2 regions of the Oryzibacillus soli genome follow, and region 1 is predicted to be linked to the other one. Evidence: riboswitches for the same ligand, from Rfam matches in the RefSeq annotation. Region 1 holds a riboswitch; the other holds the start of a gene.
What was found. Region 1 has a riboswitch for thiamine pyrophosphate ahead of thiH (2-iminoacetate synthase ThiH). Riboswitches for the same ligand answer to the same signal wherever they lie in the genome.
Positions count from the first base shown of each region.

Region 2: it holds a riboswitch for thiamine pyrophosphate, as region 1 does, so the genes downstream of both, thiM (hydroxyethylthiazole kinase) here and thiH (2-iminoacetate synthase ThiH) in region 1, are expected to answer to the same signal.

Region 1 covers NZ_JBPPGJ010000009.1:127,138-134,395, reverse strand. Annotated here, with positions in the region: gene ACSEXW_RS13960 (ArsB/NhaD family transporter) at 1-504, shown strand, start outside; gene ACSEXW_RS13955 (hypothetical protein) at 521-808, shown strand; gene ACSEXW_RS13950 (hypothetical protein) at 915-1,586, opposite strand; gene hisC (histidinol-phosphate transaminase) at 1,729-2,793, opposite strand; gene pdxR (MocR-like pyridoxine biosynthesis transcription factor PdxR) at 2,928-4,385, shown strand; TPP riboswitch at 4,483-4,592, shown strand; gene thiH (2-iminoacetate synthase ThiH) at 4,719-5,813, shown strand; gene ACSEXW_RS13930 (stage VI sporulation protein F) at 5,894-6,190, opposite strand; gene recG (ATP-dependent DNA helicase RecG) at 6,248-7,258, opposite strand, start outside.
Region 2 covers NZ_JBPPGJ010000003.1:146,637-153,894, forward strand. Annotated here, with positions in the region: partial or broken gene ACSEXW_RS04850 (NAD(P)H-dependent oxidoreductase) at 1-107, shown strand, start outside; gene ACSEXW_RS04855 (transposase) at 528-1,406, shown strand; gene thiM (hydroxyethylthiazole kinase) at 1,895-2,713, opposite strand; TPP riboswitch at 2,801-2,910, opposite strand; gene atzF (allophanate hydrolase) at 2,991-4,787, opposite strand; gene uca (urea carboxylase) at 4,784-7,258, opposite strand, start outside.

The DNA.
Region 1 (7,258 bases):
CTGCTCCTCCTGACCGGAGAGCATGCCATGGAGGAGGCCTTCGCCAAGGTGGAATGGACCACCATCTTCTTCTTCGTCGGCCTGTTCGTGCTGGTAGCGGGACTGGTGGAGACCGGCGTCATCTCCCGGATGGCTGCCGAGGCTATCGAGCTGACGGGCGGCAACGTGACCACCACGTCCATGCTGATTCTGTGGCTGTCCGCCATCGCCTCGGCCTTCCTGGACAATATTCCGTTCGTGGCGACCATGATTCCGATGATTCAGGAGATGGGCCAGATGGGCGTTTCCGACCTGGAGCCCCTCTGGTGGAGCCTGGCGCTGGGCGCCTGTCTGGGAGGCAACGGCACTCTGATCGGAGCCAGCGCCAACCTGATCGTAGCGGGCATGTCCGGCAAGGAGGGGCACCCCATCAAGTTCGTCCAGTACTTGAAGTATGGCTTTCCGCTGATGCTTCTGTCCGTCGCGCTCTCCAGCGCCTATATCTACATCCGGTATTTGATCTGAAAAAGGAGGGGTTCGCATGCGCTTAAACTACGAAGCCGACGAGGCCAAGGTGTCCATCCGGGAGCTTCCGGGAGGGACGCCGCAGGAGATCGAGCTGGAGCTCCAGTTCGCGGGAGAGCATCCCGATACGTCCGCCATGAAGCGGATCCAGCATGATTTTGAGAGCAACCGGGTCATTACCGACGCCTCCTTCTACGCTTACCATCACCACCGGTATCGCATCATCGTCCGACAGGACTATTACGAGGATCTGATCCTGGAGCTCCTTCGGCACCGGCTGATCCGAAAAGCGGAGTGGGTCTAATCCCTAGTCCCATCTGAACGGCCAAAAAACAAACGGTTGGAACAGGAGCACCTCCTGCCCAACCGTTTGTTTTTGTCTGCGGCGGCCGTCCCGGCCGTTCAAGCGGTCAGCCGCCCTCGATCACACGCCCCGTCATCGAATGGACGGTCCACGTCATGTCGGCGGTACCCGGCGCCTGCTTCAGCCGCACCCGATAGACCAGCGGAACGCCCTCCCGGCCGGGAAGATAACAAGCGTTCACTTGCGGCTCGTCTTGAATCCCCGATAGGCCGGCATGCTGCATAACCGTTTCAGCCGCCCGCTCCGGGGATAAGGCCGGATACATGGGCCGGTGCAGTCTGCGGGCCTCCAAGCCTGAGTGAAACACGCCCTCCGCCTTGACGATGACTCCAGACGGATCCAGCTCCAGCGTCAGCTGATCCCCGCATACGGGACGTCCATAGAGCAAGCGCTCCACCCGGACATGGGACCAACCCGAATCCGACCTGCTGGTCTCCGTGATCCGGGTCTCCTCCCGGACCCGCTTCAGCCCATACAGGACCTTGGCCCGTTCCAAGAAATCGTAGGCGATCCATTCGGGCGTATGCTTCGACGGCTTGGCCATCGCCCCGGTCAGCTTCGACGGCGTCCCGGCCTCCGCATTCCATTCCACCTCCACCGGATGTCCCTTCCATAAGCTCAGCTTCTGTGCGGCCCGTGCCGCCTCCTCTGGAGCCTGCCACTCCGGCCGTTCCGCCCCTAAGAGAAGTCCGAGCCCGGCAATCCATGACCACAGCACCCTGTCCCTCCACCTTCCTTCATTGAGCTGCAGGCCTGGCCGGATGTGCCGGCTGCAGCCCTCGCCTCTTCAGTGTTGCCCGGGAAGGGGCCGTCAAGACCTTCGCATTCCGTTTTTGGGCGCTGGCAATCCCGGATCCCCCTCATCTTAATGCATCCAGCTCCTCCAACAGCCGCTCCATCTCGCTGTCCGTACCGATGGAGATTCGGAGCTTGTCGGCCAATCTCGGATGCTCCAAATAACGGACATAGATGCCGCGCTCCTGTAGCAGCGTCTGAAGACGGGAGGCATCGGGCCGGCCGGGACCGGACGGAGGCGAACAGAGCACGAAGTTCGTCCATGAGGGATGGACGGTGAAGCCCCGTTCCTCCAACCGGCCGATGAAAGCTTCCCGGGTCCGGATCACCGCTTGAACCGTCTGCGCCGTGTACTCCGGGTCTGATAAGGCCGCCAAGGCCAGCTTCGCGCTGACCGCGTTCAGGTTGTACAGGTCCTTGCCCTTTTCCAGAGCTTCTACCGATTCGGGTGCCGTCAGCGCATATCCGATCCGGGCGCCGCACAAGCCGTAAGCCTTGGAGAACGTGCGGAGCACCAGCAGGTTGGGACAGATCTTCAAGAGGGCCGCCGCCGACTCCCGCTCCTTGGCATACTCCATGTAGGCCTCGTCCACCACAACCAGTCCGTGGAAGCCGTCGGCCAGCCGGCGTATCTCCTCCCGGCCGAGCAGCCGGCCTGTCGGAGCATGGGGATTGATCAGCACCACCGCATCCGCTCCGCTGGACAAGAGCCCCTCCGTATCGATCTCGAAATCCCCACCGGTGGGAACGGGCAGCACCTCCACTTGTTGGCAGACCGCCGCCGTGTGGTAATAGTCGAAGGATGGATCCGGGAGGGCCACCCGGCCCCCTGCCCCAACGAAGACCTTCATGATGAGCGAGATGATCTCGCTGGAGCCGTTGCCGCAGAACACCTGCCCCTCCGATACCCCGTAGCGGGAGGCCAGAGCGCGGCGTAGCTCCGTCGAAGCCGCATCCGGATAGCGCCGGAGCGAATCGCCGCCGGTCTCCTGCAGTGCCTTAAGGACCTTCGGTGACGGCGGATAAGGACTTTCGTTCTGATTCAGCTTAACCGAACGTTCGGGGTCTGCAGGAGCGACCCCCGCCGGATACCGGCGCATCCCGGCGATATGGGGCAAGGCCAAACTCATGACAACCACCTCCTCTCGTGATAGGATGATTGTAACGGCAATCTGACATTATCAAAATGCACAGTTCATGCAATTTTCAAATGACAGTTTAGTTCCTTGACGACCATCCATTCCCGAGAGGTGCAAAAAAAACGATGGACCTGACTCCCATCTTAGACCCTACGTCTCCCGACGCTCTATATATCCAGCTCTACCGCAGCATCCGCGGGGACATACTGGCCGGCCGGATTCCGTCCGGCGCCCGGCTGCCGTCCATCCGGAAGCTGTGCGCCCGACTGGCCCTGAGCCGGACCCCCGTCGCCCTCGCCTATGAGCAGCTGCTGGCCGAGGGATATATCGTCAGCCGTCCCCGCAGCGGCCTGTTCGTGGCGGAGCTGGAGGCTCCGGCGGACGCAGGTAAGCCGCCGGCCCGGGACCAGCAGCCTCCAGCTTCCTCCGGCGAATCGGGCCAGGCCCCGCGTCTGCGGGCGTACCATGCTCCGGCGGATGCCCGGCCCGGCATCGACTTCGGCTATGGAGCCGTGGACGTATCCGCCTTCCCGCTGACGCGCTGGAGGCGCCTGTTGAACCGCTCCTTCCGGCCGGAGCAGGCACGGACGCTGTTATACGGCGAGCTTCAGGGCGAGCGGCGGCTGCGGGAGCAGCTGGCCATTTACCTACACCAGTCCCGGGGGGTTCGCTGCACCGCTGATGACATCGTGATCGGAGCAGGAACCTACCACTCACTGGACCTGCTGTTCCAGCTTCTCGAGGGAGAGAAGCTCTGCCTGGCCACCGAGGAAGCGGTGAACGACGGGGTCCAGGCCTTATTCCGCCGTTACGGCTACACGGGCGCCAGGCTGCTGCCCCTCCCGCTGGAGGAGGACGGCATCCGCCTGGACCCTCTCGGTTCCGGCGGCGTCCGCGCCGTCTACGTGACGCCCTCCCACCAATTCCCTTACGGCATGATCCTCTCCGCCGCCAAGCGGCTCCAGCTGCTCCAGTGGGCCGCCGAGAACGGGGCCTATCTGATCGAGAACGACTATGACGGAGAGTTCCGGTACGGGGGAAGGCCGATTCCGTCCCTGCAGGGGATGGACCGGGCGGACCGGACCGTATACGTCGGCACCTTTTCCAAGGCGCTCACCCCCTCCTTCCGCTTAAGCTATATGGTGCTGCCGAAGCCGCTGCTGGCCAAATTCCGCCAAGGCGCCCACAGCTACGACCAGTTGGCTTCTCCGCTGTTCCAGGTGGCCCTGCGCCTCTTCATGGAGGAGGGGGACCTGGAGCGGCACGTCCGACGGATGAAGGGACTGTACCAACGGAAGCACGATCTGCTGCTGGAGGAGCTCCGGGCCCGGCTGGACAGGCTTGTAGAGCCGATCGGCACAGGCTCCGGCCTGCATATCCTGGCTAAGTGCCTCGGGAGCTTCAGCGAGGCCGAGCTGATCGGTCGCGCTTCAGCTCGGGGCGTCCGGGTTTACCCGGTCTCCGTCTATGCCCTGTCCCAGGGGGCTGCGCCTCCTTCTACGGTACTCCTCGGCTTCGGCGGCTTAAGCGAGGAGGATATCCGCCGGGGTGTCCGTTTGCTGGAGGAAGCCTGGATGGAGTGAGATCGCCTCGTCCCTTATTCCGGCATGCTCCGTCATCTGAGCAGACAGGGCTTTACAAACCGGACTAGCGGTGGTACTCTAGCAGAAGAATTTCAAGAATTTACCGAACGGGAGCCGGGTATGGCCGGCTGAGAGTGCAAGGGACGCTTGCAGACCGTCGAACCTGACCTGGCTCATACCAGCGTAGGAAGAGGTAAACGTTAAGCTCATGGCCGGACCGGCCGCTGCATGGGATGCTGCGCCGTCAGGTTTTCCTCATTGGGTGATCGCGCTCCTTCTTCCTCCTTCGGGCAGGAACAGGGAGCTTTTATTTTACCGGGAGGAATGGATCGCATGAGCTTCTATGAGGTGTATCAGGAACGGAAGAATATGGCCTTCGAGGATGTCTGGCGCTCAGCCGGCGCATCGGACGTGGAGAATGTTCTGGAGAAGGAGGAGCTGACCGAGGAGGACTTCCTGCTGCTGCTGTCTCCCGCTGCGGAGACCCTGCTCGAGAAAACCGCAGAACGGGCGGAGGCGGTTACCGCCCGCCACCATGGAAGGGAGATCACCCTGTTCGCCCCGCTCTATCTCTCCGACCACTGCACCAACCACTGCGTATACTGCAGCTTCAGCCATATGAACGAGTTCCACCGGCGCAAGCTGGACGTGGAACAGATCGCGGAGCAGGGTGCCTGCATCGCGGCCACCGGCGTGGACCACCTGCTGCTCTTGACCGGCGACTCTGTGAAGGAATCCCCGGTCTCCTATATCCGGGATGCCGCCCTGGCCTTAAGGGACCGCTTCTCTTGGATCGGCATCGAGATCAATGCCTTGAAGACCGAGGAATATGCCCAATTGGCAGAGGCCGGAGTCACCGGTTTGACCCTGTACCAAGAAGTGTACGACGAGAGCGTCTACCGGCAGCTTCACTTGAAGGGCCCCAAGCGCAACTACCGCTTCCGTCTGGATGCGCCGGAGAGAGGCTGCCAAGCCGGCATGCGGTCCGTCGGGATCGGCGCGCTGCTCGGGCTGAACGATTGGCGTCGGGAGGTCTTCTTCACAGGGCTGCACGCCCGCTACCTGCAGGAACGGTATCCCGGCACGGCCATCAGCCTGTCGCCGCCCCGCATGCGGCCCTTCGCCGGCAGCTTCCAGCCCCGCTCCATGGTGGGCGACCGGGAGCTGATGCAGGCGGTCATCGCCTACCGCCTCTTCCTTCCCCGCTGCGGGCTGACACTGTCCACCCGGGAGCCGGCTTGGATGCGCGACCGTCTCGTACGGATGGGCATCACCAAGATGTCCGCCGGCGTCTCCACCAGCGTGGGCGGCTATGCGGAAGAGGAGGAAGCCGGCGTACCGCAATTCCAGATCTCCGACGAACGCTCCGTCGGCGAGGTATGCGGTATGCTCCGCACACGCGGCTTCCGGCCCGTCCTCCGGGCTTGACCTTGTCCAGGGGTAGGCGACTAGCCCCAACAAAAAACAGACCTGCGGCGCACCATCTGCCGCAGGTCTATTCCGCTTTCTTACCGGAACATGCTCCACAGCTTCATCAAGTGGAACACATTCTGGGGATCGATCCGTTGCTCGAGAATATAAGCCGTAATCTGCTCCGTCTGCCGGGACGTCGGCTTCTCTCCCAGCACTTTGAAGGCCCGCGCCAAGAGCGCCTCGACGGTGTCCCGGTCCTGCAGGTCCTCCTTGGTCAAGCCGTCGGCCAGCTCCTTCAGCCGCTCCTTGCGGGCGGAGTCCTTCGCCTTCTTCTTCATCCGCTCAACCCACTCGGGGTCGATCCCGTAGCTACGGTAGCTCTGAAAGCCCATCCCGACACCTCCCGGTAAAGAATCTCCACTCTTTATCGTATGTCGGGATCCGGCGGGTTAATCCAGAGGATCGCGGCCGGCCACCTGCTCCCGGTTCAAGTAGCTGCGGAGCGGCAGAAAATCGGCAGCGGTCCAGAACCGCTCCTCACCCACCAGCGCTCCCGCATCCTCCCGGGCCAGCTCCAGCACCTCGTAATCGTTCAGAAGGTCCGCCACCTTGAACTCCGGCAGGCCGCTCTGCTTTGTGCCGAAGAAGTCGCCTGGCCCCCGCAGCTCCAGGTCCCGCCTCGCAATCTCGAAGCCATCGTTGGTTTCGGTCATGACCCGCATGCGCTCCTTGGCTACCTCGTTCTTCGGGTCGGCGATGAGGACGCAGTAGGATTGGTGCTCCCCCCGTCCGACCCGCCCCCGGAGCTGGTGCAGCTGGGACAGGCCGAACCGGACGGCGTCATAGATGACCATGATCGTCGAGTTGGGCACGTCGACGCCGACCTCGATAACCGTGGTGGAGACCAGCACCTGCACCCGGTTCTCCTTGAACGCCCCCATGACGTCCTCCTTCTCCTGAGCAGTCATTCGCCCGTGGAGCAGCCCCACCTTCAGGTCGGGAAAGGCATACGTGAGCTGCGCATGCACGTCGATGGCGTTCTGCACGTCCAGCTTCTCGGATTCTTCGATAAGCGGACAGATGACGTAAGCCTGCCGGCCCAGCTCCACCTCCCGGCGGATCAGGCCCAGAACCCGCTCCAGCTTGTCATGGGTGACGGCATAAGTCTGTATTGGCTTGCGTCCCTTCGGCAGCTCCTTCAGCGTGGTCACATCCAGATCGCCGAAGGCCGTTATGGCCAGCGTCCGGGGAATCGGAGTGGCCGTCATGGTCAGCACGTCCGGATTCATACCCTTCCGGCGGAGAACGCTCCGCTGTTCCACACCGAACCGGTGCTGCTCGTCCACCACCACCAGTCCCAGCTTCCGGAACGCGACGTCCTCCTGGATCAGGGCGTGGGTGCCCACCACAATATCGAGGAGTCCCATCTGCAGCGAGCCCAGCAGGTCCCGACGCATCCG
Region 2 (7,258 bases), on a different contig from region 1:
CGGAGGAATACGGCCTCTCCTGCATGGCCGCCTTCGGCTATCGAGTCCGCGATCCCCGCGGCAAAACCCGCCGCCCCCTGGACCAGGTCGTCGACTGGGTGCTCTAATCCCGCTCGGCTTCGAAGAGTCGGGCCCTTACCGGCAATCGAATTTGCCGACTGAGGGTCCGTTTCTTTTTGTTAACCTAATCATGCAGAGCTAAACCCTACCGCAATAACCCCTTCCATTAAGGCGCTGCGGCGTCTCCTTCTATTGGTATCTCACCGACTCATTTCTCCCCATTGGCATCCCACAGACTTCTCCCACCTATTGGCATCCCGCCGACTTACTTCCCCCACCTATTGGGTTCCCGTCGACTCACTTCTCCCACCTATTGGGTTCCCGCCGACTCACTTCTGACCATTATCCCCTTCGCTCAGGAATACTAATTTTTTACAAAAAACCCGGAAAGTCTCTTCCAATGGGAACATTTGTTTGCTATAATGGAAACACACGTTCGTAATCAGCCTTTTTGAAGGGGTGGCTGTATGTTGATTCACGATTCCGATGCCTATCCGACTCCGGAATGGGAAGAGCAAGATGCCGTGGAGTATTTTTACCGGTTGAAGTGGCCGCATGGTTTCTCCTGTCCTTCCTGTATGCATTGGCACGCATATACCATCACAACACGGCATCTGCCTCTCTACGAATGCAGCGTTTGCAAGCACCAGACTTCTCTCTTGGCCGGCACGGTCATGGAGGGCAGTCGCACCTCCCTGGGCAAGTGGCTTCTCGCCATCCAACTTGTTTCCGACCCGGAGCGCGGCATCAGCGCTTTGGCTTTGAGCCGTATCATTGCCGTTTCCTACAAGACGGCATGGAGCATGCTCCAGAAGATCCGCCATGCCATGGGAGCATCCCTTCGCTCCGAACGCCTGACGGGGCAAGTACTCATCCACGATGCTTGCTACGGACGCCCCCATAATTCCTCCGTCCATCGTCATCCTCAAGAAACGCCCGTTCTGGTCGGGGCCGTCATCGAGAACGATCAGCCAACGCATATTCAGGTTACAGCCGTACCGAAGGAACTGCTTGCCGGCAGACAGATCCTCTCCTCCGCCGCCCGCCAATTCGTGGAGCAGCATGTTTCAGTAGGGGCTTCCCAAGTGGAGCTCCATATTCTGCGGTACGCCGCCCCGAAGCGGAAGCTGGCTATGCCGCTGTTTCGTTCTGCCTGCCGTTGGATCAACCGGACCTTCCACGGGTTAGGGAAGAAGCACCTCCAAGCCTACCTCGACGAATTCTGCTGCCGTACCAACCTGCAGCGGACCTCCTCTACTAGCATCTTCGAGGAGCTCAGCCGTATATGCGCATGCTTCGGCACCATCACCTATCCCTCTTTAATTCAGAAGGTGTGTCTCACCTGAGCGCTACCGTTTACCTCCCATCCTTTATGGGAGACTGCTTGCCACAAGTCCAGTTCCGGTGCTTACGCTCCATAAGCGAGAGCTCTGTTCTTGTCTTTTCTCTCAAGGAGCACGTATCGTGTTGCCCTCTTATGTTTCAGCCGCTTGGATCCCCCCCGAACGAAGCATCCCCATCCCTTCAGCGAAGTCCTGACCTTTTCCCAATTCCTCATACCCCGAGACCCCACCGATGAGTCTTTGGCTCTTTAGCCTCGAACCATTCTTTGATCCGTACCACTCCATCCCTGGACTACTACATCTTCCCACCATCGAGGTTCCGACTATTTTTTCCTGAGCGAAGGGGATAATGCCCAGAAGGGCGGCGGAGGGAGAACCCTCAACCCCTCTACCTCACTAGCCCCGACTCGCACTTAAGGTCTATCTCTCACCCCCACCCGGTCACTCCGGCAAAAAAATACCCCGGGACAAATCCTCCCGGGGAAATCCATTTAGAGCTCGACCACCGATACCTTGGCGGATTGATCCACCTCTTGCGCCGTGATTTTGTGCAGCTGGTTCAACAGCTCCATCTGGAAGGTACCCGGCCGGTCCGGTCCGGATACGGCGACGGCGGCCTCGGCAGCCACGCCGTAGTAAGCCAGGGCGGCTACTGCCGCTTCGGCAGGGGTTGCCGCTATTGCGGCGAAGGCCCCGATGACTGAGGTCAGCAGGCACCCGGTACCCGTCACCTTCGTCAGAAGCGGCGTGCCGTTGCTGATGCGATAAGTGACCGTGCCGTCGCTGACAAAGTCATCCTTGCCGGTTACGGCAACGGTGCAGCCCAGCTTCAGCGCTGCCCTGCGCGCCAAAGCACCGGCGTCTCCTGCTTCTCCGGAGGCATCCACCCCCTTGATCGCCCACGCCTCTCCGATAACATTGGCCACCTCGGCGGCATTGCCGCGCAATATGGTGACTCGCAGCTCGTCCATCATCCGGCGGGCCGTCTCCGTCCGGTAAGGCGTAGCTCCCGCACCAACCGGGTCGAAGACCACCGGAACTCCGTGCTCATTCGCTGAATGGCCGGCCACGTGCATGGCGTGGACCACTGTCTCGTCCAAGGTGCCCATATTCAAGACCAGGGCGCCAGCGATTCGGGCCATATCGGCGACCTCTTCTTTGGCGTAGGCCATCACCGGAGAAGCTCCCAGTGCCAGCAGCCCGTTCGCCGTGTAGTTGGTCACCACCACATTGGTGATGTTATGGACCAACGGATTGTCCGATCTAACCTTCTCCAACTGACTGCCCAACGCGATTCCGCTTTCCCTCATGACCCAACTCTCCTCCAACCGATGTATTCCGAGATCCAGCGCCATGAACCCGTATACGACAGAAGGACACTCCGCCCCATAGCAAAGTGTCCTTCCACGACCTCTCCCTACGCTGGCATGATCCAACAGGTTCAAATGGTAAACGGCGGCCCAGCCGTACTCTCAGCCCGTTCCTTCGGACTCCCACGCTGTATTCGATTGCTCTTATCATAATTCACCGGAGACCGCGGGTCAACGGGAGACGGGCAAGCTGCTCTGACGAGCCCTGCCGGTCAACCTAGTTATGCACGCTGCGCCAGCTGCCCAAGGCCGTTATGTCCTCCGCCCCCTCTTCCGCATAGCCCTCGCAGATGAAGCCCGGCACTTCCCGGCCGTCGGCCAGCTCCACTTTGCCGATGCCGAGGGGGGCCGGGATGGAGGCTGCGAAGCCGCCGAAGGCCGCCAGCGGCATCTCCCACAGCTCCAGCCGCACAGCGCCTCCTCCCCGCGCAGCCTTGATCATACCCGGCTTGGCCGGGGTGGTCGGGAGCTTGACGAAGCGGTATTTCGGAGCGGACTCCGCCTCCTCCACAAAACGGGCTCCGCACGCCTGCATCTGCTTCTCCAGCGGATAGCCCCGCATATGCAAGCCGCATACCGCCACCAAGGTCACAGGAGCTTCCAGAGACTCCTTAGCAACGGCAGCCGACGCTTCCGCCGCTGCAGGGAAAGCTCCCTCCGGCTCTCCGCTTGCCGAGAACCATGCAGCCGCTCCACGGATCAAGTCCTCCCGCTCCCAGGAGGCGAAAAAGGTGATGCCGAACGGAACCCGGTCCGCCGCGTCGCAGGCAGGAACCGCAACGGCGCACTGATCCAGCAGGTTGCAGTGGTTGGTATAGCGGCCCATATCCCGGTTCGCCTCCACCGGCTGCTCGCGGACCTGTTCCCGGGTCCAGGTGCCGCCGGCCGTCGGAAGCACCAGCACGGCGTCCTCCAACAGCTTGCGCGCTTCCAGCTTCAGCGCCTGGAGCCGGTGGATGGCCCGAAAGACGGAGGCCGCATCATAATCGGGCGAGGCCCCCGATCGCAGCACCCGCTCCGTTACCGGGAAGGCTGCGCCGGGATGGGATTCGATGAAGCCACCAAGGTCCGCCCAGCGCTCCGCGACCCATGGCCCCTCATATAGGATGGCGGCAGCCTCCGAGAACAGGCCGGTGTCCACATAATGGACGGGCAAGCCGAGCCCGGCCAACCGCTCCACCGTCTTCGCCCAAGCCGCCGAGTACTCCGACGCATAGGGACCGAAAAACTCGGGAGCCTGCAGCGGAAGGCACAGCTTGGAGGGCCGCTTGGACCCGGACGGGACCGCCACATGGCGTGACCAAGGATCCTCCGGATGCGCCCCGCGTGCTGCCGCGTCTACTGCGCAAGCGTCATTCAGGCTGTGCGCGAAGACCGTGACGCAGTCCAGACTGGCGCAAGCCGGCACCACTCCTCGGGTCGGCCAAGCTCCCAAGCTCGGCTTGTAGCCGACCAAGCCGTTCAAAGCTGCCGGCACTCTCCCGGAGCCGGCGGTGTCGGTTCCCAAGGCGAAGGCCGCTTGCCCCCTCGCCACGGATACGGCAGACCCGGAGCTGGAGCCGCCGGATATCAGCTCGGGGCGAAGTGCGTTATGCGTCTCGCCGTAGGGGCTTCGGGTGCCGACCAGGCCGGTGGCGAACTGGTCGAGGTTGGTTTTGCCTATGGGAATGGCGCCGGCTGCAATCAGCCGCTCAACGACTGCCGCATGAACTGTCGGCTCATACGCATAGTCGGGGCAGGCGGCTGTCGTCGGTAACCCCGCCACGTCGATATTATCCTTCACGGCGAACGGAATCCCCCATAACGGCAGCGATTCCGGGCCGGATTGCTCCAGCCGTTCCAGATAGGGGGCCAGCCGCTCCATGGCGGGAGGCGTGATCCAAATGTTCATGCCGGCATCCCGCTCCGCCCGCCGTACGACTTCCTCCATAACCTCCCGCGGATTCAGAACCCTCTCCAGATACAGGCTGCGCAAGCCTTCCACCGTCAGCGACTCGGGAATCGGTTTACTCATGCACAGGTCAGCTCCTTTTCATCGGTTGGGGCCGGGATCATGCCGGCGATTAACTGCCCCGCGTTCACTCCGTCACCGGGCTTGACGCACACCTCGGCGACGATACCGTCAAACGCGGCCGGCTGGGAAAATTCCATTTTCATCGATTCCACGATGATCAAGGGATCGCCCTTGCGCACATGCTGTCCTGGCTCGACCAGAACCTTCCAAACACTGCCCGGCATGGAGCAGCGCACGGCATCCGCCCCTTCGGGCAGCGGGTTCTCCTGGACGGAACCGGCCGTCTCCAGCTCGGATACATATTCGGCCAAGCCGTCCGCCTTCCAGCGCTCCCTCTCTTCCCGGAAGGCATTGCGCTGAACGGTCCGGAAGTCGTCTGCGCTGTCCTTGATCGAGTCCAGGAAGCTCAGGTACTCTCCCAAGTCGAAGACGGTCTCCGTGATGTCCGCCTCGAACCGTCCCCGCAGGAAGTCTTCTCTTAACCGCAGGAGCTCCTCCGCTTCCACCGGATAGAATTGGATCTGGTCGAAGAATCTCAGCAGCCAGGGCTTGCCGGGCTTGAAGCTCTCGGTGGAACGCAGCCGGTTCCACATCTGGATGGTGCGGCCGACGAATTGGTAGCCGCCGGGACCCTCCATCCCGTAGACGCACATATACGCGCCACCGATGCCTACGGCATTTTCCGGAGTCCAGGTTCGCGCAGGATTGTATTTGGTCGTGACGAGGCGATGTCTCGGATCCATCGGTGTCGCTACCGGCGCCCCCAAGTATACGTCTCCCAGCCCCAGCACCAAGTAGCTGGCGTCGAACACGATCCGGCGCACCTCATCCTCGCTGCCGAGACCGTTCACCCGGCGGATAAACTCCAGGTTGCTCGGGCACCAGGGGGCATCGGGACGGACGTTTTGCTGGTAGCGCTCAATGGCCAGGCGCGTGGCGGGATCGTCCCAGGACAGCGGGAGCCGTACGATCCGGGAAGGCACCCGGATGGACTCCAGCGGCGGCAGCCCGGCATCCAGCTCCAGCAAGCGGCTGCAGGCTTCGCGGACCGCAATGCGCGTGCGGTCCAGATGCACTTGCAGCGAACGAATTCCCGGCGTCAGATCCAGGATCGGAACGGCCCCCTTCTCCTCTATGGCCTCCATCAAAGCATGGACGCGGAACCGGAGCACCAAATCCAGTTCCATGTCTCCGTACTCCACCAGGAGATTGTCGTCTCCGCTGCACCGGATGGTGACCGGCAGGCCGGGGGTGTGCTCGGCCCGGGCCAGTACCGGGTATTCCGGACTTAGCGAGGCTCCGGCATCCTGGCGGGCGGGCAGCTGCTCCAATGCACGGTCAATCGCCGTCAGGTGAGCTGCGGACGTACCGCGTGCTGTTACAGACTCAATCTCTCCTCCGGTCGCCTGGGCCCCGAGCTGTTGAAGCCACATCTCTTGCATGTGCCGAAGCCAGTCCGCCTCCTCCAAGGTGATCAGGCGGAAGCGGACCTCATCGCCGGGATGCAGCTGGCCCAGCTTCCACAGCTCGGCCCAAGCGGTGGTGACGGGGCAGACGAAGCCCCCCAGACTAGGTCCGTCCGGCCCTAGCAGAATCGGCATGTCACCGGTAAGATCCAAGGTCCCGACTGCATAGGCGTTGTCGTGAATGTTGGACGGATGCAGGCCTGCCTCGCCTCCGTCCTCCCGGACCCACAAGGGCGCAGGCCCCTTCAGGCGGACACCGGTCCGGGAGCTGTTGAAGTGAACCTCCCATGAGGTCGACGTAAGCAGATCCAAGTATTCCGGCCGCAGGAATTCGCCCGTACAATGGGGGCCGGGAATGACCCCGATGGTCCACTCCCGGGTCAGGGAGGGCGCATTCAGGGGAACCGCTGCGATAAGGGAAGCGGGGACGGCCGCTGCATTCACCCGCAGCACATCCCCTGTGCGGAGCGCCCGGCCGCCGTGCCCGCCGAAGCCGCCCAGCGTAAACGTGGCCGAGCTGCCGAGAATCTTCGGCATATCGAAGCCGCCTTCCACCAGCAGGTAGGTGCGGAGACCCGCTTGGGCTTCGCCGAAGGCCAGCAGTTGTCCGCGCTCCGCCCGCAGCGGACGGTACAGCGGTACAGGAACGCCGTCGAGCTCCGGCTTCATATCGGCTCCGGTGATGCAGAACCACAAGCCGTCGCGGAACCGGTAGGAGCCACCCCGCAGGGTCAGCTCCAAGCCGCTGGCACTGTCGGCGTTGCCCAGGAGCTTATTGCCGGTCCGAAAAGCCAGCGGATCCATCGGGCCGCAAGGTGGCACGCCTACGTCCCAGTGTCCGGTCCGGCCCGGAAAATCCTGCACGGTGGTCTGCACGCCGCCGTCCAGCACCTCTATGGCCCGCTCCGCCGGCGCAAAGCCGTTCAGAAGCTGGGTGTACACCTGCCCCTCCCCGACCGCCGGGTCCCGTAGCAGCTCCTGCAGGTACAGGAGGTTGGTGGTGAT